4 regions of the Streptomyces sp. NPDC055239 genome follow, and region 1 is predicted to be linked to each of the others. Evidence: riboswitches for the same ligand, from Rfam matches in the RefSeq annotation. Region 1 holds a riboswitch; each other region holds the start of a gene.
What was found. Region 1 has a riboswitch for cyclic di-AMP ahead of ACWFRJ_RS33990 (LysM peptidoglycan-binding domain-containing protein). Riboswitches for the same ligand answer to the same signal wherever they lie in the genome.
Positions count from the first base shown of each region.

Region 1 (5,254 bases):
CCTGGACGGCGTAGCGCATCGGCAGGTGCGCGACGGGTGCCTCGTAGCGCAGCGAGTTGTGCAGTGGCCCGCTGAGTGATCAGACCGCCGGTCGGCCGGGCAGGCCGGCGCGGGGACGCGATCGCACCGGCGGGTTGCACCACCAGGCCGCAGCGGATACCGGCCGCCTTCTCGCCGACCGCGGCACCGACCTCGACACGTTCCGTCGTCGGCTCCGGCAGCGCGGATCCACCCGGCTGTTGATCAGGAGGAGCCGCCCTGACCGGCGCTGCCGATCGGGCCGACCTTCACCGGGGACCCGGCGCCGTCGGTGACGGGCAGCGTGGCGGCGCCGGGCCACTCCAGGGTGAACGACTTCGTCTCGCCGGGCGGGGTCACCACAAGACTCGTGACCTTCACGCCGGAGCCGCCCGAATCGTTCATCGGGTAGCTGACGTTGAAGTACGTCGACTTCCCGTCCTGAAGGGTCATCCGGTCGGCCGGCTCGCCGGTGCGCTCGGCGGACAGATCCCCCTCGCTGGTCTTCAGATCGAGGCCCGCGAACCCGGACAGCACGCAGCCCCGGCCGCTGCCGTTCTTCATCTCCACCGCGACGGAGCCCTCGGCGTCGCCGTCGATGGTGCTGTCCGATGCGGTGATGTCCAGATCGTCGGTACGGCACTTGCCGGCTGCTGTGCCGTTCTCGTCCGAGCCGGTCCCGGCGTCCGTGCCCTGCCCGCCCGAGTTCTTCCCGGCGGAGTCGTTGCCGCCGTCCTGCTCCGAATCGCCCGAGCCCGAACCGCCGTTCTGCTCCGAACCGCCGCTCGACGAAGACGTACTGGATGCGGGCGACGGGTCGCCCTGTCCCGTGACGTCATCGTCGTTGCAGGCCGTGAGCGAGAGACTCGCGGCAACAGCGAGGGCGGCGAAGGTGAGCTTGTGAACGCGCATCGTTTCTTCCTCAGAATCGGATGGGGTGCTGACGGTGCTCGCTACGAGCAAGCAGTTCTGACCACCAGGACCCGCCCCGCCGGGCATCCCGTTCCGATCAATCACCGCCTAATACGCCCCTGTTACAAGCACCTCCAGGCACTACATGCATCACGATCGGTCAACCCCGCCCCACAACCGCCCACTCCCACGCCCCTGCCGTGCCCCGCCGCAGGCGCTGTACGGCAGGGGATTCAGGGGCCCTGGCACAGCACGCCGCACAGCGCCGGTGCACGTCACCGGCCGGCCGTAGAGGCGGTTCCCGCCACCGTTGCGCGCCTGCTCGCGGCCGCCGCCCGGCTGGGACAGACTCGTAACCCGGCGGACCTTGACCCCAGCCGGATCGGCGTCCCGATCGCCGCAGGCAACGACACACCTTCGCCGGACGCGGAGCCCTCTCGGCGAGGTACATGTTCGCTCCGAGGCCGACGAGGTATCCGCCGCCGAACCGCGGCACGTCCCACCGGAGTGATCCGCAGAAGACGCATTCCGCGCATTTGCCCTCAAGCGCTTGAAGTATGGTCTGCTCCCCGCATGACAGCTTTCGCCATCCAGGACGTCGCCCGGCGCAGCGGGCTGAGCGAGCCGACACTGCGCTACTACGAGGACATCGGACTGATCGGCCCGGTCGACCGCGACGAGAGCAGCGGCCACCGGCGCTACCACGAGCGGGACCTCGATGAGCTCCAGGCGCTTGCCTGCCTGCGCGCGGTCGGCATGAGCATCGAGGACATGCGCACTTACCAGAGCAACAGGACCCGCGGCCGGTCCGCTGCGACCGAGCAGCGCGATCTGCTGCTGCGCCACGCCGACCGCGTCGAGGCAGATCGCCGCCCAGCACGCCCGGCTCGCCTATCTGCGGGAGAAGGCCGCTCTGTGGGACGCCCGCGAACGCGGCGACGCCGAAGCGGAGGCCGAGGCGACACGACGTTGCCTCGTGGCGGCACAGCGACTGGAGGTGGCGCGATGAGCACGGTCCTGGTCACCGGCGGTTCCGGATATCTCGGAAGCCAGCTCGTCGCCGCGTTGCTGCGGTCCGGGAAGGAGGTACGGACGACGGTGCGCTCGCTCGCCCGTGCGCAGGAGCTGCGGGCGGCGGTGCGCCGGGGCGGCGCCGACGACGCGGGCCTGGAGATCGTCGCGGCGCACCTGATGGCCGACGACGGGTGGGCCGCCGCGCTGGCCGGCTGCGAAGAGGTCCACCATGTGGCCTCGCCGATCCCGATCGCTCAGCCCGACGACCCCGACGAGCTGATCGTACCGGCCCGCGAGGGCACGCTGCGTGTGCTGCGCGCGGCACGCGCAGCGGGTGTCCGGCGCACCGTGCTCACCTCGTCGTTCGCGGCGATCGGCTACACGCCCAAGCCCGGAGCCGAGTTCACCGAGGCCGATTGGACCGACCCCGACACGCCGGGCCTGGCCCCCTATCCCCGTTCGAAGGCGATCGCCGAGCGCGCCGCGTGGGACCTGATGGAGCGCGACGGCGGCGACACCGAACTTGTCGTGGTCAACCCGACGGGCATCTTCGGTCCGACCCTGACGGCCGCGCTCGGCTCCTCCATGCAACTGGTCAAGGCGATGCTCGACGGAACGATGAGCGTCGCTCCCCGAGCCCGCTTCGGCATCGTTGACGTACGCGATGTGGCGGACCTGCATCTGCGCGCGATGGCCGCGCCCCAGGCAGCGGGTCGGCGGTTCTTGGCCGTCGCCGACGGCCCGACGCTGAGCTTCGTCGAGCTGGCCGACGTCCTGCGCGACCGGCTCGGCCCGCTCGCCGCGCGGGCTCCCGAACGGGAGGCTCCAGGTGAGGCTCTCCCGCGGCCGGTCATCCACAACGACCGGGCCCGCGAGGAACTCGGCTGGCAGCCGCGTCCCGCCGCGACGACGATCGTCGAGTCGGCCGAGTGCCTGCGGGACCTGGGGTTCCTGAAGGCGGGGCTGTGACAGCCACCGGACGGTCCAGGGACGGTCTAGTAGGGGCCGTTCACGTTGTCGATCGAGCCGTAGCGGTCGGCCGCGTAGTTGCAGGCGGCGGTGATGTTGGCGACGGGGTCGAAGCTGTCCGTGGAGGTGCCGGGTACGTGGTACGCGGCGAATGTGGGGTCGATGACCTGTAGGAGCCCCTTGGAGGGCGTCCCGGCGGCGGCGTTCGAGTCCCAGTCGTTGGTGATCTGAGGGTTGCCGGAGGACTCGCGCATGATGTTGCGGTGGATGCCCTCGTACGTGCCGGGGATGCCGTGCTGGGCCAGTACGTCGAGCGACTCCCTGATCCAGCCGTCGAGGTCGTCGGTGTACGTCTTCTTCGCCGGGGCCGCGGCGGGCTCGGCGGTGAGGGTGTCCGTGCGCTCGGAGCGGTCTGCCCGCTGAGCGGGGGCATCTTCGCCGAGGCTGAGCTTGAGACCGGGGTGGATCATCTTGGGGTTGTCGCCGAGAGTGCTGCGGTTGTCCTCGTACAGCTTCTTCCAGCCGCCGCTCAGGGAGTGCTCGCGGGCGATCTTGGCGAGGGAGTCGCCAGCGGTGACGACGTACGCCTTGGGGGCCGCGGCGGGCTTGGCGGGGGCGCCGGCCGGCGCTGCGGCTGCGGTGGTCGCGCCGAGCACCGGGAGGATGAGCACGGCGCCGCCCGTGCCTGCGGCGGCGATGTTCCGGGTGAGCGCGCTGGACTTGGGGCGGCGGTGCTTTCCCTTTGCAGGCATGACGATTTCCTCTCCGGCGCCTGCGAGGTGAGCTGTCGGGTTCGGACGGGAGATGTCCGGCCGCACTGTGAATGCGACTTCACCCCTGAGCCGTTCCGGAATCCGGATCGGCGGCTTACCTGGGTCCCCCGCTCCTGCCGTGCGTAAGTGAGTGGGATGGGTTTCCGGACAGCGGCAGGATTCGGCGTTCCGTCCGGATTGAGGGTGACGTTAGGCGAGGAATACCGGAAGGAACAAGACACGAATTCGCATAGGCAATGCGCGAGGGCCTGCCCCTCGGTGAACAGAACACCTCGAACTCATTGATCAAAAAGCCCAAATTTCCTAGCGCGCAACGGAAGTACGCCCAGCGGTACCCAGAGACGTTGCGGCCAGAAGCGTGACTCAATTCACTGAGGGGGATGCACTTGAAACACGGCCTGAGGGCGCACGAGATCGCTCCATTCGGGATGAACGGCACGCAAAACAGACACTGATTGGCGCATGGCCTTGGTGGCGCTAAATGTTATATTAATCCGCAAAATCGGGCATAAAGTAAGCTCTGATTCGCATCAAAACAGGCAAATAGCACAGCTGTCGACGCGGTCGTGCGCCTTGCCTGTACTCGGCAGATCACCCCCGGCGGCCCGAGGGTCGGCAGGGGTTCGCGCCAACGGGTTTCTCCGTTCCCGGGCCGCGCGCTGCGCCCCTTCGGAGGGAGGGGCTTCTTTTTCTCTGCATCCGTGCGTAGGAAATGTGTCGGCGGACTCGGTCCTATCGGCGCCCGCAGGACCAGCCCTCGGCGGCTTTCCGTTCTGTGTCCGAAGGGTGTAAAACCCCGATCTCGTTCCGCAGCCTCGGGTATGACGGCATGTCAATTCCCTCTCGAGTGCTGCGCATCATGAATTTCAGACGAGCCGAGAGAGCACCCTGGGGGCAATTCCCGCAACTCCCGCCCGGGGGAGGGGAAACCAGGGAGCCGCCCGGCTGCAGGAGCGAACCGAGGTGAAGGACATAGACGCGATCGCGGTGCTGCAGGATCTCGTGCGGCGCCGCCAGAAGGGGACGGTGCAGGTTCGGACTACAGGGGTGGCTGTGCAGATCCGGGTATTCGTTCCCCAAGTACTGCCGGAAACCACAGAGCGACTCGTGCGCCTGCACGGACTGGACGGCGTCGTCTACTGTCCTCAGCCGCCCTACACACCTTTTGAAACGGACACGGCCAATTTCCTGAGCGGTGTCGGCCTGCCCGGCAACCGTCTCTTCAAGGCTCGTGCCGACGTCGGTCTCGATGAGGACGACGACAGTGTCCTGTTGCACCGCGACGTGGAATCGTTCGCCTTCTGCCTCACTGAACTGCGCACATTGCAAGACGCCTGGAAGAACGGCGACGACCGAGACGCCGTTGCCACTCGTTTCCGGGACGCCGTGAACGCCTTCGATCAACTCCCCCTCGACCACGGGGAGTCCGAGTGGAGCGTGATGCTGGAAGAGTTCGAATCAGACATGTGGTGAACGAAGTGCGGGCGGCGCACGACAGCCGTGACTGGTCTGTGTGCTCATGCGCCTGCAGGCGGCAGGGCGGGGAGAAGAGGTGAAGTCTTCTCCCC
Region 1 is NZ_JBSGRD010000013.1:145,339-150,592, reverse strand. It holds gene ACWFRJ_RS34005 (hypothetical protein) at 1-19, opposite strand, end outside; gene ACWFRJ_RS34000 (DUF4232 domain-containing protein) at 244-930, opposite strand; gene ACWFRJ_RS33995 (NAD-dependent epimerase/dehydratase family protein) at 1,504-2,913, shown strand; gene ACWFRJ_RS33990 (LysM peptidoglycan-binding domain-containing protein) at 2,940-3,665, opposite strand; cyclic di-AMP (ydaO/yuaA leader) riboswitch at 3,668-3,825, opposite strand; gene ACWFRJ_RS33985 (hypothetical protein) at 4,650-5,159, shown strand.

Region 2 (5,254 bases), on a different contig from region 1:
GAGGATCTCCTCGATGCGCAGCAGCTGGTTGTACTTGGCGACGCGCTCGGAGCGGGCCGGGGCGCCGGTCTTGATCTGGCCGCAGTTGGTGGCGACGGCCAGGTCGGCGATGGTGACGTCCTCGGTCTCGCCGGAGCGGTGCGACATCATGCACTTGAAGCCGCTGCGCTGGGCCATCTCGACGGCGTCCAGGGTCTCGGTCAGCGAGCCGATCTGGTTGACCTTCACCAGAAGCGCGTTGGCCGACTTCTCCTCGATGCCACGGGCCAGGCGCTCCGGGTTGGTGACGAACAGGTCGTCGCCCACGAGCTGGACCTTCTCGCCGAGCTTCTCGGTGATGACGTTCCAGCCGGCCCAGTCGTCCTCGAACAGCGGGTCCTCGATGGAGACGAGCGGGTACGAGGCGACGAGGCCCTCGTAGTACTCGGTCATCTCGGCGGCCGAGCGGGACTTGCCCTCGAACTCGTACTTGCCGTCCTTGTAGAACTCGGAAGCGGCGACGTCGAGGGCGAGGCCGATCTGCTCACCGGGGACGTAACCGGCCTGCTTGATGGCCTCGAGGATGAGGTCGAGCGCGGCGCGGTTGGAGTCCAGGTTCGGGGCGAAGCCGCCCTCGTCGCCCAGGCCGGTGGAGAGGCCCTTGTCCTTCAGGACCTTCTTCAGCGTGTGGTAGACCTCGGTGCCCCAGCGCAGGGCCTCGGAGAACGACTCGGCGCCGATCGGCGCGATCATGAACTCCTGGATGTCGACGTTCGAGTCGGCGTGCGACCCGCCGTTCAGGATGTTCATCATCGGAACGGGCAGCAGGTGCGCGTTCGGACCGCCGAGGTAGCGGAAGAGCGGCAGGTCGGAGGCCTCCGACGCGGCGTGCGCGACGGCGAGCGAGACGCCGAGGATGGCGTTGGCGCCGAGCGAGCCCTTGTTGTCGGTGGCGTCGAGGTCGAACATCGCCTGGTCGATCAGGCGCTGCTCGGTCGCGTCGTACCCGACGAGCTCCGGGCCGATCTGCTCGATGACGGCGAGGACGGCCTTCTCCACGCCCTTGCCCTGGTAACGGTTGGGGTCACCGTCACGGAGTTCGATGGCCTCGAAAGCACCGGTGGACGCACCGGACGGAACGGCGGCACGACCCGTGCTGCCGTCGTCGAGGCCGACCTCGACCTCGACCGTGGGGTTGCCTCGGGAGTCCAGGATTTCCCGGGCTACGACGACGTCGATGGACGGCACGAGCATCTCCTTCTGGGATGTGACGCGGGTACGCGGGGCGTTGGCCTCGCGGACACGAGCCTAACCGGCTCCCGGGCAAGAGCGAGCCGAGCCGCCGCCCTATGGACAAACCGAGAGCAAAAAGTTTCCGAACGGAACAAAACAAACCCCGCCCCGGTGCGTACGGGGGATACGCGCACCGGGGCGGGGTGGACCCGTGGGGACGGGGATGGGGCAGGCGGCGCCTCCGCCGAAGCGCCGCCGCCACTCTCAGCTTCTCGGCCGAGCTGCAGCAGGCTCCTCTTAGCTGAGGTGCAGCTGCTGACCCGGGAAGATCATGTCGGCGTTGTCGATGATGTCGCCGTTGAGCTTGTACACCTTGTGCCAGCCGCCCTTGACGTCCTTCGCCTCGGCGATCTTGGAGAGGGTGTCGCCCTTCTTGACCTTGTACTCGCCGTCGCCCTTCTTGACCGTCTTGCCGGTCGGGGTCTCGACGGTCTTCTTGGACTCGGTCTTCGGAGCCTCGGCCTTCGGAGCCGCCTGCTTCGGAGCGGCCTGCTGCGGCTGCTCGGTCTGCGCGCTGGGCTCGTTCTTGGGCTGCTCCTGGGTCTGCTGCGGGGCGCTCTCCTGCGCACCGCCACCCTCGTTGGAGGCGCCCGAGAGGCCGACGCCGCAGCTCGGCCAGGCACCCTTGCCCTGGCCCGCGAGGACCTTCTCGCCGATCTCTATCTGCTGGGCCTTGGAGGCCTGGTCGGCGCTGGACGCGTACTTCGTGCCGCCGTACGCCGCCCAGGTGGACGACGAGAACTGCAGGCCGCCCGTGTAGCCGTTGCCGGTGTTGATCGACCAGTTGCCGCCGGACTCGCACTGGGCGACGGCGTCCCACTGGGAGTTCGTCGCTGCGGAGGCCGAGCCGGCCGCCATCAGCGGGGCTGCTACCGCGACACCGGTGACGCCTGCGAGCGTGGCGACACGGGTGGCCTTGGACGGGCGGCGGTGCTTGCCCTTGCTGGAAAACAGCATGAGTGATCCCCTCACCGACGCCTGCGAGGTGAGCTGTCGGGTTCGGGCCGATGAAGTTGCCCGGCCGCGCTTCCTTGAGCGCGACTTAACCCCTAGCCGTTCCCGTCCGTTCCTCCGCATCGCTCTCGCGATGCTGAACGGCCGGGCCCGGCGGAAACCTTGGTTCCCCCGCTCCTGCCTACGGCGCTTACGCGACGACTGTTCCCGAACGGCCGTTGGCAGGACTCGGCGTACCGACCGGCGGGGCCCGCTGTGGCGAGCGGTCACGACCGTAGGCATGACATCGGCCGATTTCCAAAGACGATCAGGGCTTCTGAGACCCATGTCTCACTTGCGCCAATTGGGACATCAGGCGCAAAGCGAGTCACCAACTTCCCCTACTTTTCGCCCAAATCGAGGCTCTGACCGGGAAGAATGAGATCGGGGTCGGAGCCGACGGCCTTCTCGTTCTCGGCGTACAGCTCGGTCCACCCGCCCTTCACGTCGAGGTCGTCGGCGATGGCCCAGAGGTTGTCTCCGGAGCGGACCGTGTACGTCCCGTCCGAGCCGTCCTGCTGGCGCTCGTCGCCACGGGAGGCGTGCCGGCCCGAACCCTCGCGGGAGTCGCCGCCGGACACCTTGCCGTCCGCGCTGTCGCCCCGGTGGCGGCCTTCACCCTCACCGGCGGTGGGGGTGGTGGTGGGGGTCGGCGAAGTCTCATCGCTCTGCCCTGACTTGCCTGAGTCGTCGGAATCATCCGAATCACCTGACTCGTCGTGATTCTTGTCTCGCACCTCATCGCCGGACTTGCCGGACTTGCCGGACTTGCCGGACTCATCCGAGGGCTTGTCCGAAGACTTGGCGCTGTCCGAGGGGTCGGCCGAATCGCTCGGCGACGCGCTCGGCTCATCCGCGTCATCCGAGTCGTCCGAGTGGTCCGACTCGCCGGGGTCGGCCGACTCCGTCGACCCGCCGGAAGGCGTCGTCGTGATCGGAGCGCCCGGGTCGACGTCGGCGGCGGCGCCGTCCTGGGTGAGCCCTGCGACCGGCGCACAGCTCGGCCAGGCCTTGGTCCCCTGATCGTCGAGAACCTTCTCGGCCACGGAGATCTGCTGCGAGCGGCTGGCCTGATCGGCGCTGGGCGCGTAGTCGAGGCCGCCGTTGTCCTCCCAGACCTGCTGCGACAACTGGAGACCGCCGTAGTACCCGTTCTTCGCGTCCGCGCTCCAGGCCCCGCCGCTCTCGCACTCCGCGACCTTGTCCCACGTGGCGGCGTCCGCCGCGCTCGCGCTGGTGGCGCCGAGCAGCGGGATGGCGATGGCCGATCCTGCGACTCCTGCCGCGACGATCAGGGCCGGGGCCTGGCGGGGGCGTCGGTGACGACCATTGCCGGAGAGCATGCGGTTGCCTTTCGCGTGACTGGAGCGACGACTGCGGCACCGGAGGCCGGGTCGTCGGTGAACGTAGCGGGAGTCGAACGCTTGTCACAAGTCGATGCAGCGGAGATCACGTGAAAGTCACAGTCTTGACGGCATGTCAGCTGGACGGCGTTTCAGATGGCTGATATTTGCTCTGCTGTGCGGGCGCGAACTCCACGGGCAGCGTGCGGAGTCCACGCATGATGAGCCCGCCACGCCATCTCAAATCGTCAGGTTCCGCCGCGAGTCGCAGGTCAGGAAGGCGCCGCAGAAGCGTCGCGAGGGCGGTCTGCCCTTCGAGCCGGGCAAGCGGTGCGCCGAGACAGTAATGAATGCCATGGCCGTAGCCGAGGTGTTGGTTGTCGCGGCGGGAGAGGTCGAGCGTGTCCGGTCGGTCGAAGCGCTCCGGGTCGCGATCGGCCGCGGCGAGGACGACGAGGACGGGGTCGCCGACGGCGATGTCCTCCCCTCCGACGGTCAGCCGCTCGGTGGCGAACCGCCAGGTGGCGAGTTCGACGGGCCCGTCGAAGCGCAGGAGCTCCTCGAGCCCGGTGTCCAGGAGACCGGTGTCGCCGTCCCTGAGAGAGCCCTGGAGCCGCTCGCGCTGTTCGGGGTGGGTGAGGAGGGCATAGGTGCCGTTGCCGATGAGGTTCACGGTCGTCTCGAATCCGGCAAAAAGCAAGATGAAGGCCATCGCGGCGGCCTCGTTCTCCGTGAGGTGCTCGCCGTGGTCGGAGGCGCGAATGAGCCCCGAGATGAGGTCGTCGCCGGGTTCGAGACGCTTGCGGTGGATCAGCTCGGCGAGATAGCCGCGCATCTTCTTCACGGACCTGGCGACCCCGCCCCTGGGGCCTCCCCCGTGGCGGATCATCATCCCCGCCCAGTCACGGAAGTCGTCCTGGTCCTCGCGGGGCACCCCGAGCAGGTCGCAGATGGCGTAGATGGGGAGCGGAAAGGCGAAGTCGTGAATGAGGTCGGCCTCTCCCTTCTCGACGAACTGGTCGATGAGACGGTCCGTCAACTCCTGAACCCGTGGCGCGAATTCGGCAACGCGGCGGGGCGTGAAGGCCTTGGAGACGAGGCGGCGGAGGCGGGTGTGGTCCGGCGGGTCGATGTTGAGCAGATGCGTCATGAGGTTCGCACTGCGCTCGCCCGGGATCCCGGTCTTGCCCTTCGCGTGCGCGGGCTCACCGTGATGGGCCGGATTCTTGCTGAGCCGCGGATCGGCGAGCGCCTGCTTGGCATCGACGTACCGCGTGACGAGCCAAGCCTCCACGCCGCTGGGGAGCCGGGTCTTGTGCACGGGGGCGTGCTCGCGCAGCCAGGCGTAGGCGGGGTAGGGATCGGTGGCGAACTCCCAGGTGAAGAGCTCTGGCTGTGCTGGCCCCTGGGCCTCGGGCATGGGGGTGTGTGCCCCTGCGGGGCAGGCTGCGGGGGTCGCCTCTGCGGGGGCGGGCGGCTGGTCTTGCATGGGGTCGACGCTATCCGGCGTCCGGGAGGCTTCCGTCCCCTGGCCCGGCGCCTTGCGTACCGTCATCACCGGCTCCGCCGAGTTCGTCCTCGAACGCCGGACGGGCTGAATACCCCTCGGCGGCCAGCACCGCGTCCCGGTAAGCCCGGGCCGCCGC
Region 2 is NZ_JBSGRD010000006.1:328,350-333,603, reverse strand. It holds gene eno (phosphopyruvate hydratase) at 1-1,233, opposite strand, end outside; gene ACWFRJ_RS21840 (transglycosylase family protein) at 1,510-2,229, opposite strand; cyclic di-AMP (ydaO/yuaA leader) riboswitch at 2,233-2,425, opposite strand; gene ACWFRJ_RS21835 (transglycosylase family protein) at 2,607-3,608, opposite strand; gene ACWFRJ_RS21830 (cytochrome P450 family protein) at 3,745-5,097, opposite strand; gene ACWFRJ_RS21825 (nucleoside triphosphate pyrophosphohydrolase) at 5,108-5,254, opposite strand, start outside.
Region 2: another riboswitch for cyclic di-AMP. It lies ahead of ACWFRJ_RS21840 (transglycosylase family protein); the one in region 1 lies ahead of ACWFRJ_RS33990 (LysM peptidoglycan-binding domain-containing protein).

Region 3 (5,254 bases), on a different contig from region 1:
TCGCGGCCCTGGGCGCCATCTGCGCGCTCGCCCTGCGCGGCCTCTCCCGGACGGGGCGCCTCGCCCCGCAGCCGGTCGGTACGCCCTAGGGGCCTCTGGCCGGCGCTAACCCGGTCGGCCCACACCGGTCGCCCCGCGCCGTCGCTCCGGGAACCCTGGACGAGCGCGGTCATGGATCTGGTCCTGGCCGCGGGATTCGGCAGGAGAAGACCGGTGGGGCAGCGAGGAGGAAGCGGCGGCCAGGGGGAGGGGGTGACGGGCATGGGGCAGGGAGAGGGTGCGAGTGCGGGCGAGGGCGCGGGCAAGCGTGAGGGCGCCGGCAAGCGTGCGGGCGGCAAGTCCGCGAGCCGGGGTCCCGGCAGTCGAGGCCCTGGCAGCAGACGCCTTGGCAGTCGAGGTCCCGGCAAGCGGCCGCGCGGGGCTCACAGCAAGAGCCCCACTGTCAGGCACGAGCGGGCGTTCGTACGGGCGCTTCCGCTGCTGCTCATCGTCGTAGGCATCGTCTACGACATCTCGACCCCGCCCCAGTTCACCGCCGCGCCCCTCTTCGCGGCCGCCCCGCTCGTCGCCGCCCCCTTCTACTCGCTGCTCAGCACCACCCTCATCGGCGCCGGTACCTCCGTCGCCGTGCTCGGCCTGCACTTCAAGACCAACACCGGCACCGACGTCGACGCCATCACCGAGGTGTTCACCGTGGTGACCGTCGCCGTGCTCGCCGTCCTCATCAACCGCGTCGTGCGCCGCGGCGACGAACAGCTCGCCTCCGCCCGTTCCATCGCAGAGGCCGCCCAGCGCGCCGTACTGCCGCAGCCGGATCCCCGGATCGGCGGGCTCGACGTCGCGGCGCGGTACGAGGCAGCGGAGGCCGACGCGTTCATCGGGGGTGATCTGTACGCCGTTCAGGACACCCCGCACGGCGTACGCGTCATCGTCGGCGACGTACGAGGAAAGGGCATGGGAGCGGTGGCGGCCGTCGCCGTCGTCATCGGGGCGTTCCGGGAGGCCGCCGAGCAGGAGGCCACGCTGGAGGCGGTGGCGCAGCGCCTCGAGCGTGCCCTCGCGCGTGAGGGCACGCGGCGCGACGGGCTCGACGACTTCGAGGGGTTCACCACCGCCATCCTCGCGGAGATCCCGCACAGCGACGGTCTCGTACGCCTCATCAATCGTGGGCACCCGGGACCGCTGCTCCTGCGCGGCGACGGGCGGCTGTGCGTCCTGTCCGCGACCGAGCCCGCGCTGCCGCTCGGGATGGGCGAACTGGGTGCCTGGCCGGATCGCGCGGACGAGACGGAGTTCCCGCCGGGGGCGATGCTCCTGCTCCACACCGACGGGCTCTCCGAGGCGCGTGACAGCCGGGGCGAGTTCTACGATCCCGCCGCCCGGCTCGGCGGCCGGATCTTCCCGGGACCCAATGGTCCGGACGCGCTCCTCGCCACGCTCACCGAGGAAGTGCGGCGGCACACCGGGGGCGGCACGACCGACGACATGGCGCTGCTCGTGGTGCGGCGGCCGTTGGTGACGGGTGACGCCACGTCTCGTACGGAGATCGATGTCACGGGCCGTGACTGAAGGACACCACTCCGCATAACAACTGACGCACTGTCAAGGAGATGTGAAGCTCCGGTGTGTGAAGAAGTGGGGTCAACTCGACCCGTTCCAGCCCTCCGTGTCCCGGTAAGTACCGGCCAGATCCGTTAACGATCAACTGGAACAGCTTGGAATACGACCCTGCTGTCTATTAACGTTCGATAACGCAGCGCGGTCGTCCCAACCGACACTCGAGTCGGCTCCGCGCGCACGCGCCTAATCCCGCAAGGGAGCCGGGGAACCACCAATTGGGGTGAATCGGTCATCTGTGCATCCGTGCCAGATGCTCGTAGGAGACCTTCCTGCTCCGAACCCGTCAGCTAACCCGGTAGGCGAGAAGGAAGGAAAGGAGTGCGCCCCGGTGGCGTCCAACCGCCCTGCCCCCCAAGGCACTTATGTACCGAATGACGACGATTTCGGCGGGTACGACGACAATTCCTGGGAGGAATGGAATCCCACCGAGGAGTCCGTCCGCCCGGTCCGCGGCAGGCACCGCGTCCACAAGCGGGGCGGTGGCGGGCTCGCCCGCAGCTCCACGGTTCTCGGTGTAGGCGTCATCGCCGCCGTCGGCGCGGGCGGCATCGCCACCGCGCAGGGCGGCAAGCCCCCGGTCTCCATAGAGATGCCGGACCTCTCGGCCGTCACGGACTCGCTGCCGGAGGCCAAGTCGCTCCCGGGCGTGGGGTCTTTGATATCCGACGGCTCCGATTCCTCCGACTCCGCCGCCGCGGAGAGCGGCGTCGCGGTGGCCGCCGCGCCGCTGAGCGCCGCCGGTCTCAGCACCGCCGACGCCGAGCAGGGCAGCACGGACGCGGGCGAGGCGCTGCGGGCCCGCATCATGGAGCAGGCCGAGAACCAGCAGGACCAGGCGGACGCCGCGGTCCAGAAGGCGGCCGAAGAAGCCGCCGTCAAGCAGGCAGCCGCACAGGCCGCCGCCAAGCAGACCGCGGCCGAGAAGAAGATCGCCGCCGAGAAGGCCGCCGCGAAGAAGAAGGCCGAGGCGGAGGCCAAGAAGAAGGCAGAGGCGGAGCGCCTTGCCAAGCTCGCGAAGAGCTACACACTGCCCGTCGGCTCGTACACGCTCACCGGCACCTTCGGTCAGCCCGGCTCCATGTGGTCCTCCGGGTACCACACGGGCCTGGACTTCGCGGCTCCGACGGGTACGCCGATCAAGGCCATCCACTCCGGCACCATCAAGGAGGCCGGCTGGGCGGGGGCGTACGGCTACCGCACGGTCCTGGAGCTCGACGACGGCACCGAGCTGTGGTTCTGCCACCAGTCGTCGATGAGCGTCAGCGTCGGCCAGAAGGTCACCACCGGCGAGGTCATCGGCCGTGTCGGCGCGACCGGCAACGTGACGGGGGCCCACCTCCACCTGGAGGTCCACCCGGGCGGCGACTCGACCGGCGTCGACCCGGCGGCTTGGCTGCGCGGCAAGGGCCAGTCGCTCTGACCGCCGCTCTGCAGCAGCCTCTCTGAAGCAGCATCTGAACTCCGGCGGTCCTGGCGACAACCCCCCGACGTCAGGGCTGCCGGTTCGGCACGCCCACTTTCCGAGTTATGCGCATGAGTTGTGCGGAATGCTGCGGTCCGTATGGGCGTTGAGTTCCGTATGACTTCTCTCCGCAAGCTCGGCTCGTCCGACCTCGACGTCTTCCCGCTCGCCCTGGGCGGCAACGTCTTCGGCTGGACGGCCGACGAGGCGCAGTCCTTCTCCGTGCTCGACGCCTACACCGCCGCCGGCGGCAACTTCATCGACACCGCCGACGTCTACTCGGCCTGGGTGCCCGGCAACAAGGGCGGCGAGTCCGAGCACGTCATCGGCAACTGGCTCGCCGCGCGCGGCAACCGTTCCGACGTCGTCCTCGCCACGAAGGTCGGCGCCCACCCCGATTACAAGGGTCTCTCCGCCAACACCATCAAGTCCGGTGCCGAGGAGTCGCTGCGCCGCCTGCGCACGGACTACATCGACCTCTTCTACACGCACTACGACGACCCGACCGTCTCCGTCGAGGAGATCATCGGCGCGCTCGACGACCTGGTGACGTCCGGCAATGTCCGCGCCATCGCCGCGTCCAACGTGACCGCCGAGCGGCTCCAGGAGTTCCTCGACTTCTCCGACCGCGAGGGCCTCGCGCGCTACTCGGCGCTGCAGCCGCACTACAACCTCGTCTCGCGCGACACGTACGAGGGCTCGCTCGAGCAGGTCGCATCGCGCTCCGGCCTGGCCGCCGTCCCGTACTACGCGCTCGCCTCCGGCTTCCTGACCGGCAAGTACCGCCCGGGCACGCAGGTCGACAGCGCGCGGGCCGAGGGCGCGGGCAAGCACCTGGAGACCGAGCGTGGCCGACGGGTGCTCGCCGCGCTCGACGAGGTCGCGCAGGCCCGCGGCGCCGAGATCGCGACCGTGGCCCTGGCGTGGCTCGCGGCTCAGCCGACGGTGGCGGCGCCGATCGCGTCGGCCCGTACGGTCGAGCAGCTGCCCGCGCTGCTCGCGGTGGGGGAGCTCGAACTGACGGAGTCCGAGGTGGCGACGCTCACGGCGGCTTCCGCCTAGCCCCGGTAGGGGTTGTACGCGGGGTAGGGCATCGCGGGCCGGGCGGCGTACGGATATCCGTAGGGGTTCTGCTGCTGCGGATAGGGCTGTTGGTAGGGCTGCGGGTACCCGTACGGCGGCGGCATCGGTACGAGTACCGGTGCTGTCGCGCGCGCCGCGTAGGCGAGTGCGGGCCGTGCCGCCTCGCGGCGCTCCCACAGCGCGTGCAGCAGTTCCCGCTCCCGTACGACGAAGTCGGAGCCCGCGCGGCCCTTGCGCCCCCGGTGCCGCAGGAGCGCGAGGGAGGTCGCGTACGTCTCGTACTGGGCGACCGTGCGCGCCGCGGCCTTGCCCTGCGTGTACGAGGCGTAGTCGCGGGCGAGCGTGCGGGCGCGCATCGTGCCCAGGGCGTACGGCTCCGGCGCGGTGAGCCAGCCCGCGAGCGCGTACGCGGGCAGTTCCGCGCGCACGATGCGCAGGCCGCGCTGCCTGGTCCAGATCACCAGCCAGGTGAGCAGGCCGAACGACGGCAGCATGAAGAGCGCGTACACGGCGAAGAAGCCGTAGTCCCCGAAGCTCGCCGAGCCGTTCCACAGGGCGTGCAGGCTCATCGCCAGGAGCAGTCCGCCGACGGGGAGCAGGACGCGGCGCCAGTTCTGCCGGTCGGTGCTGAGCGCGGCGATGCCGAAGCCGATGCCGGTGAGCACGGTGAAGAGCGGGTGGGCGAAGGGCGACATGACGACGCGTACGAAGAAGGTCGCCGCCGTCACGGACGCGAGCCCGGTCCCGCCGTTGAGCTGGTCGGTGCCGAAGGCGCTGCCGAGATAGAGGATGTTCTCGGTGAACGCGAAGCCGGTGGCGGTCACTCCGGCGATCACCACGCCGTCGACGATGCCGGTGAAATCGCGTCTGCGGAAGAGGAAGACGAGCAGGACGGCCGCGGCTTTCGCGCTCTCCTCGACGATCGGCGCTATGACCGTCGCGCCGAGGTTGTCCGCGCCGGTGGGGTCGGCCGTGGCGGTGGCTATCCAGCGGGTGGCGAAGCTGTTGGCGACGATCGCTATGAGGGCCGCGGCGCAGGCGCCCCAGGCGAAGGCGAAGATCAGGTTCCGCCAGGGTCCCGGCTGGACC
Region 3 is NZ_JBSGRD010000014.1:271,611-276,864, forward strand. It holds gene ACWFRJ_RS36090 (MFS transporter) at 1-89, shown strand, start outside; gene ACWFRJ_RS36095 (PP2C family protein-serine/threonine phosphatase) at 262-1,569, shown strand; cyclic di-AMP (ydaO/yuaA leader) riboswitch at 1,791-1,937, shown strand; gene ACWFRJ_RS36100 (M23 family metallopeptidase) at 1,949-3,040, shown strand; gene ACWFRJ_RS36105 (aldo/keto reductase) at 3,200-4,144, shown strand; gene ACWFRJ_RS36110 (PrsW family intramembrane metalloprotease) at 4,141-5,254, opposite strand, start outside.
Region 3: another riboswitch for cyclic di-AMP. It lies ahead of ACWFRJ_RS36100 (M23 family metallopeptidase); the one in region 1 lies ahead of ACWFRJ_RS33990 (LysM peptidoglycan-binding domain-containing protein).

Region 4 (5,254 bases), on a different contig from region 1:
CCGACCGCCGGAGGTCGTACGGATTGCGGGTGGCACCGAAGACCGGGTTGAAGGTGTGCGAACCGGCCGCGAACTCGGGCACGTTGGTCTTGCCGACGGTGATCGCCCCGGCGGCGCGGATGCGCTCGACGATCAGCTCGTCGCGGTCCGGGACGTTGTCGGCGAGGAGCGGGGTCCCGTAGGTGGTCCGGATGCCACGGGTGTCGTGCGTGTCCTTGTGCGCGACAGGGAGCCCGTGCAGCGGGCCGAGCGGTTCACCGCGCGCCGTCTGCTCGTCGGCGGCGTACGCCTCGTCGAGCGCGCGCTCCGCCGTGAGGGTCACTACGGCGTTCACGGCGCCGTTGACCTGCTCGATCCGGTCCAGGTGCGCCTGGACGACCTCGCGCGCGGAGAGTTCGCGGTCGCGGATCCGGGCGGCGAGTTCGCGGGCGGTGAGGTGGACGAGCTCAGCGGCATCGGGGGCTCGGTGGGCTTCAGGGCTCATACGACGCTTTCGGTCCGGGGCGGATTTCGGAGTGGTTTTCGGAGCGGTCTTCGGGGCGGTTGGCGGCCGACGTTCGTGGCCGCGTTCTCGGCATGCGCTTTCAGCGAGCGGCTGAAACACGGCGCATCGGTTGACTCCGGCGGATCACACGAACATGCTCCCCACTACGACGTTACGTACGTCCTGTACATTTTTCACAGAAGCCTTGGGGCATAGCCGCCCCCGGCAGAGGAGAGACGTGCCATGAACCGACCGTTCGCCCGCTATGTCCTGCCCGAGTTCACCGAGCGCACCACCACGGGGCAGCGGACCCTCGATCCGTACTCGAAACTGCTCGAGGAACGCATCGTCTTCCTCGGGACGCCCGTCGACGACACCTCCGCCAACGATGTGATGGCGCAGTTCATGCACCTCGAATACCTGGCGCCCGACCGCGACATCTCGCTTTACATCAACTCCCCCGGCGGCTCGTTCAGCGCCATGACGGCGATCTACGACACGATCCAGTTCGTCACCTGCGACGTGGAGACCACCTGCCTGGGCCAGGCCGCATCGGCCGCCGCCGTCCTGCTGGCCGCGGGCACCCCCGGCAAGCGATGCGCGCTGCCGGGCGCCCGGGTCCTCATCCATCAGCCCTCGCTCGCCGAGCCGATCCACGGCCAGGCCACCGACTTGGCGATCCAGGCCGACGAACTCCTGCGCACCCGGGCGCAACTGGAGAGGCTGCTCGTCCAACACACCGGCCGGAGCCCGGAGCTCGTCGCGGCCGACATCGAGCGCGACAAGATCCTGAGCGCCTCCGAGGCGGTCGAGTACGGCCTGGTGGACCGGATCGTCGCGAGCCGCAAGTCATCCCCGCGCACCCCGGACGCGAGGTGAACCACCGGTGTTGCCGCCCGAGCTCCCTCCCCTGCCCGCACTCACCCGAGCCGAGGGCGAGTTGATCGACCGATACCTCGAAGTGGTCGACCTGGTCGGCAGGATCAACCCCGCCCGCGCCTCGGACACCTACGGCGGCCTGCGCGCCGCACAGGCCCTGGTGGGCAGCGCGACCGCCCTGCGGGACGCCCTGACCCTCATGCACCAGCGGGGCGAGAGCGCCGTGCACGCGCCGACGCTGGCCCGAGCGCTCCGTGTGCTGGACGGGGAGCGGCGAGCCGGACGGGTCACCGTGCCGCCCCCGTCGGCATCCTGAGTCCCCGTCACCCCGGCCCTGGCGTCCGAACCGTCCGGGGCAGGACTCAAACGAACCAAACGGGCTACCTCGTTCGGCGTAGACATTCGTAGTCATTCGGGCCGTCCGCGGTTGCGTCAGATGTGTACGCGATGGCCGGAATTACTCGTTCCGGTGCTGGTCGAACGATCGTCGAGTGCCTCGCTCCGCTCCCGAATCAGACCTTGTCCACCTGAATGGTTCAGCCGTGAGGAGCCTCACAAAACGCCGTTTCGGCTCGGAATTCGCACCCTTGTCGGGTCAAGATCCCTTCCGACGACAAGCCCCCGCCACAGCGGCGGGGCGGTCCGGGCGGACGCCGAGTCCTGCCGCCACCCGGATGACCGGTCGACATCGGTGCATCGGCAGGAGTGGAGGACCCAGGCATGACGGGTCGGTCCGGAAGGTCCGGACGCCGACCCTTGGGGTGAAGCCGCACATCGCGGCCGGGCAACTTCGCCAGCCCGAATCCGACAGGTCATCCTTCACAGGCGGCTGACGAAGGGTTGCGCATGACCGCGCTGAAGCATGTTCCGTCGCTGCTCACCAGGGCCGGCTCCGTATCGGTCCTCACGCTCGCCGTCGTAGGCGGCACCCTCGTGGCCCCAGGGCTCACGACGGAAGCAGAGGCAGCGACTCACGGGACCAAAGCGCTCAAGATCGCTGCCTCCAAGAAAGGCTCGCCGTACCGCTGGGGAGCGACGGGGCCGCACAGGTTCGACTGCTCGGGCCTGACGCTCTACTCGTTCAAGCGCGCGGGCAAGAAGCTGCCTCGCACCGCCGCACAGCAGTACAACAAGACCCGCCACGTCTCGGCGTCGAAACGCTCCCGCGGCGACCTGGTCTTCTTCCACTCCGGCCGGAACGTCTACCACGTCGGCATCTACGCCGGGAAGGGCCGGATCTGGCACGCCCCGAAGTCGAACACCGTGGTGCGCCTCGAGAAGATCTGGACGAAGAGCGTCTGGTACGGCAGGGTGCGCTGATCACCCGTCACTGAACGCCGGCTGCCGAGCGGCGGCGGGAGCCTCACGGCTGCCGCCGCCGCTCGGCGGCCCCCGGCCGAGTCTCCGCCCGGCCCCCCGCCCGGCCCTCTGATCGGCGCGTCCACCGGGCGTGGACGGCGTCCACGCGGATACTCGTGCGCCATGGCCGAAAACAACAGTGCTCCCACCGCGGGGGACCCGCCGCCGCGCCACGAGACGAGCTTCGAGCGCGCCGACCGCAACTTCTCCGAGATCCTCCAGGAGCTGCGCGTCACGCAGGCCGGAGTGCAGATCCTCTTCGCGTTCCTGTTGACGCTCGCCTTCACCGAACGCTTCACCTCGCTCGACACGGTGCAGCGCGCCACGTACGTCACCACGCTGCTGCTCGCCGTCCTGTCCGCCGCGCTTTTCACCGCGCCTGCCGCCTTGCACAGGTGGCTGTTCGGGCAGCACTCCAAGCCGCGGATCGTGCGGGTGTCGTCACGCCTCGCCGGTATCGGCATGGTGGTCCTGGTGTTCGCGCTCGCCGGTTCCGTGCTCCTGGTCGTGGACGTGGCGGTGGGCCGCACCGGCGGGATCGTCGCGAGCGCGGGCACCCTTGTGGTGTGCGCGGGCCTCTGGGGCCTGCTTCCCGTCCTGGTGCGGCGCGGCGCGGGCAAGGGCGAGTATGACGACGACTCCGGCGGGTCGGACCGCGTCACGCCATCAGGACGGCCTCGGTGAGGAGCACCAGGCCGAGGACGCTGAGCGCGACACCTGTGCCGCCCTCGATCGCACGGGCCGTACGCGGCCTCCGCAGCCGGCGGCCGAGCCGGTCCACCAGGAGCGCGACGACCGGGAACCATACGAGGGCCAGGGCCACGATGATGGACGCCAGCAGCAGCGTCCTGGGCATCGCGGGGCTGCCCGCGGGCACGAACTGGGGCAGCACGCTGAGGAAGGTGATGGGCGCCTTGGGGTTGAGGGCGTTGGTGAGGAAGCCCTGTCGCAGACTGCCCCCGGCCGCCGCCTCTGCCTCGCCGTCCGGTGTGCCGAAGCTCTCCGGCGGACGCGCCGCCGACCGCAGGGCGCGGTAGCCGAGGTACAGCACGTAGGCCCCGCCCATGACCTGCAGCGCCCGGAAGAGCGTGGGAACCGCCGCCAGGACGGCCGCGACCCCGGCCACCGCGAGCACCGTGTGCACCACGAGCCCGCCCGCGACACCGATCGCGCAGGCGACTCCGGCGCGGCGGGAGGTGAGGGCGTTGCGTACCACCACGGCGAAGTCGGCACCCGGCATGGCGACCATGCCCGCGGCGACTCCGGTGAAGGCGACCAGTTGTGCGTCCATGACCTCAAGGCTGCCGTTCTTCTGCCTTCAGCAGGTATGTGGAATATCCTGGGTCTGCCTTAAGCAGGCGTTTATCCCCCGCGCCGACGGACAGCACCACACGGCCTCACGGCCCGTCGGCTCCTGCACCGGGAGACCTCCATGTACGACCCGACGCGGCTCGCCGCACTGGTGGCGGTCTCCGAGGCCGGGTCGATCACCCGCGCCGCCGAACGACTCGGCTACACCGTGCCCGCCCTCTCCCAGCAGCTGGCCAAGCTCGAGCGGGAGGCGGGCACCTCACTCCTGGTCCGGCATCACCGCGGGGCACGCCTCACCGGCGCGGGCGAACTCCTTCTCGCGCGGGCGCGCCGGGTCCTCGACGAGATGGAGCAGGCCCGGCACGAACTCGCCCGGCTCGCGGGCCTGTCCGGCGGCAGACTGCGCGTGGGGACCTTCACCACCGCCGGGATCCATCTGATGCCGCCCGCGCTCACCGCGTTCCGCCGCGCTCATCCGGACATCGAGCTGATGGTGCGGGACTACGAACCGCCGCTCGGCGTCGCGGCCGTGGCCTCGGGCGAGGTCGACCTGGCCCTCACGCACACCTACGAGCCCGCGGACGCGCTGCCGCTGCCCGCGTCCGTGTCCGTGGAGCCGGTCCTGGTCGAGGAGTTGGTCCTGGTGACCTCGCCGGGCCACGTGCTCGCGAGCGCCTCGTCGCGGCTGCCCCTGAGTGAGCTGGCCGGTCAGCCGCTGATCAGCATGGCGCCGACGCATCCACCCCGGCAGGGCGTGGAGTCCGCGCTCGTCCGGGCCGGGGCGACGCCCTCGGTCCTGGTCGAGACTCCGGGTTACGCGCTGGTGTGCGCGCTGGTGAGCGCCGGGCTCGGGGTCGCCGTCGTACCGGAGATGGTGGCGCGGACGGCGGTCACCCCGGTGGGGGTCAGGCCGCTCGAGCCGGGGAATCTTCGCCGTACGATCTCGGTCGTCCACCGCTCCGACGGGTCGCATCCCGCGGCGGACACCTTCCGGGCGCTGCTCCGGGGAGCCTTCGGACGCACAGCGGGGTGAGGGCGAGAAGCTCAGCGAGGTGAGGGCGAGGGCGAAGCCGAGGGCGCCGCTGTCGTGTCACCGCGGACCGTCGCGGTCCACGGCAGCTCGATCCAGACCGTCTTGCCGCCCTCGGCGGTGGGCGTGACCGACAGTCTGCCGCCGCACTCCATGGTCAGCCAGCGGATGATCACCAGGCCTCGGCCGTT
Region 4 is NZ_JBSGRD010000007.1:90,163-95,416, reverse strand. It holds gene ACWFRJ_RS22880 (amidase) at 1-484, opposite strand, end outside; gene ACWFRJ_RS22875 (ATP-dependent Clp protease proteolytic subunit) at 728-1,363, shown strand; gene ACWFRJ_RS22870 (hypothetical protein) at 1,371-1,679, shown strand; cyclic di-AMP (ydaO/yuaA leader) riboswitch at 2,043-2,206, shown strand; gene ACWFRJ_RS22865 (C40 family peptidase) at 2,210-2,683, shown strand; gene ACWFRJ_RS22860 (DUF6328 family protein) at 2,846-3,406, shown strand; gene ACWFRJ_RS22855 (LysE family translocator) at 3,381-4,013, opposite strand; gene ACWFRJ_RS22850 (LysR family transcriptional regulator) at 4,155-5,066, shown strand; gene ACWFRJ_RS22845 (ATP-binding protein) at 5,078-5,254, opposite strand, start outside.
Region 4: another riboswitch for cyclic di-AMP. It lies ahead of ACWFRJ_RS22865 (C40 family peptidase); the one in region 1 lies ahead of ACWFRJ_RS33990 (LysM peptidoglycan-binding domain-containing protein).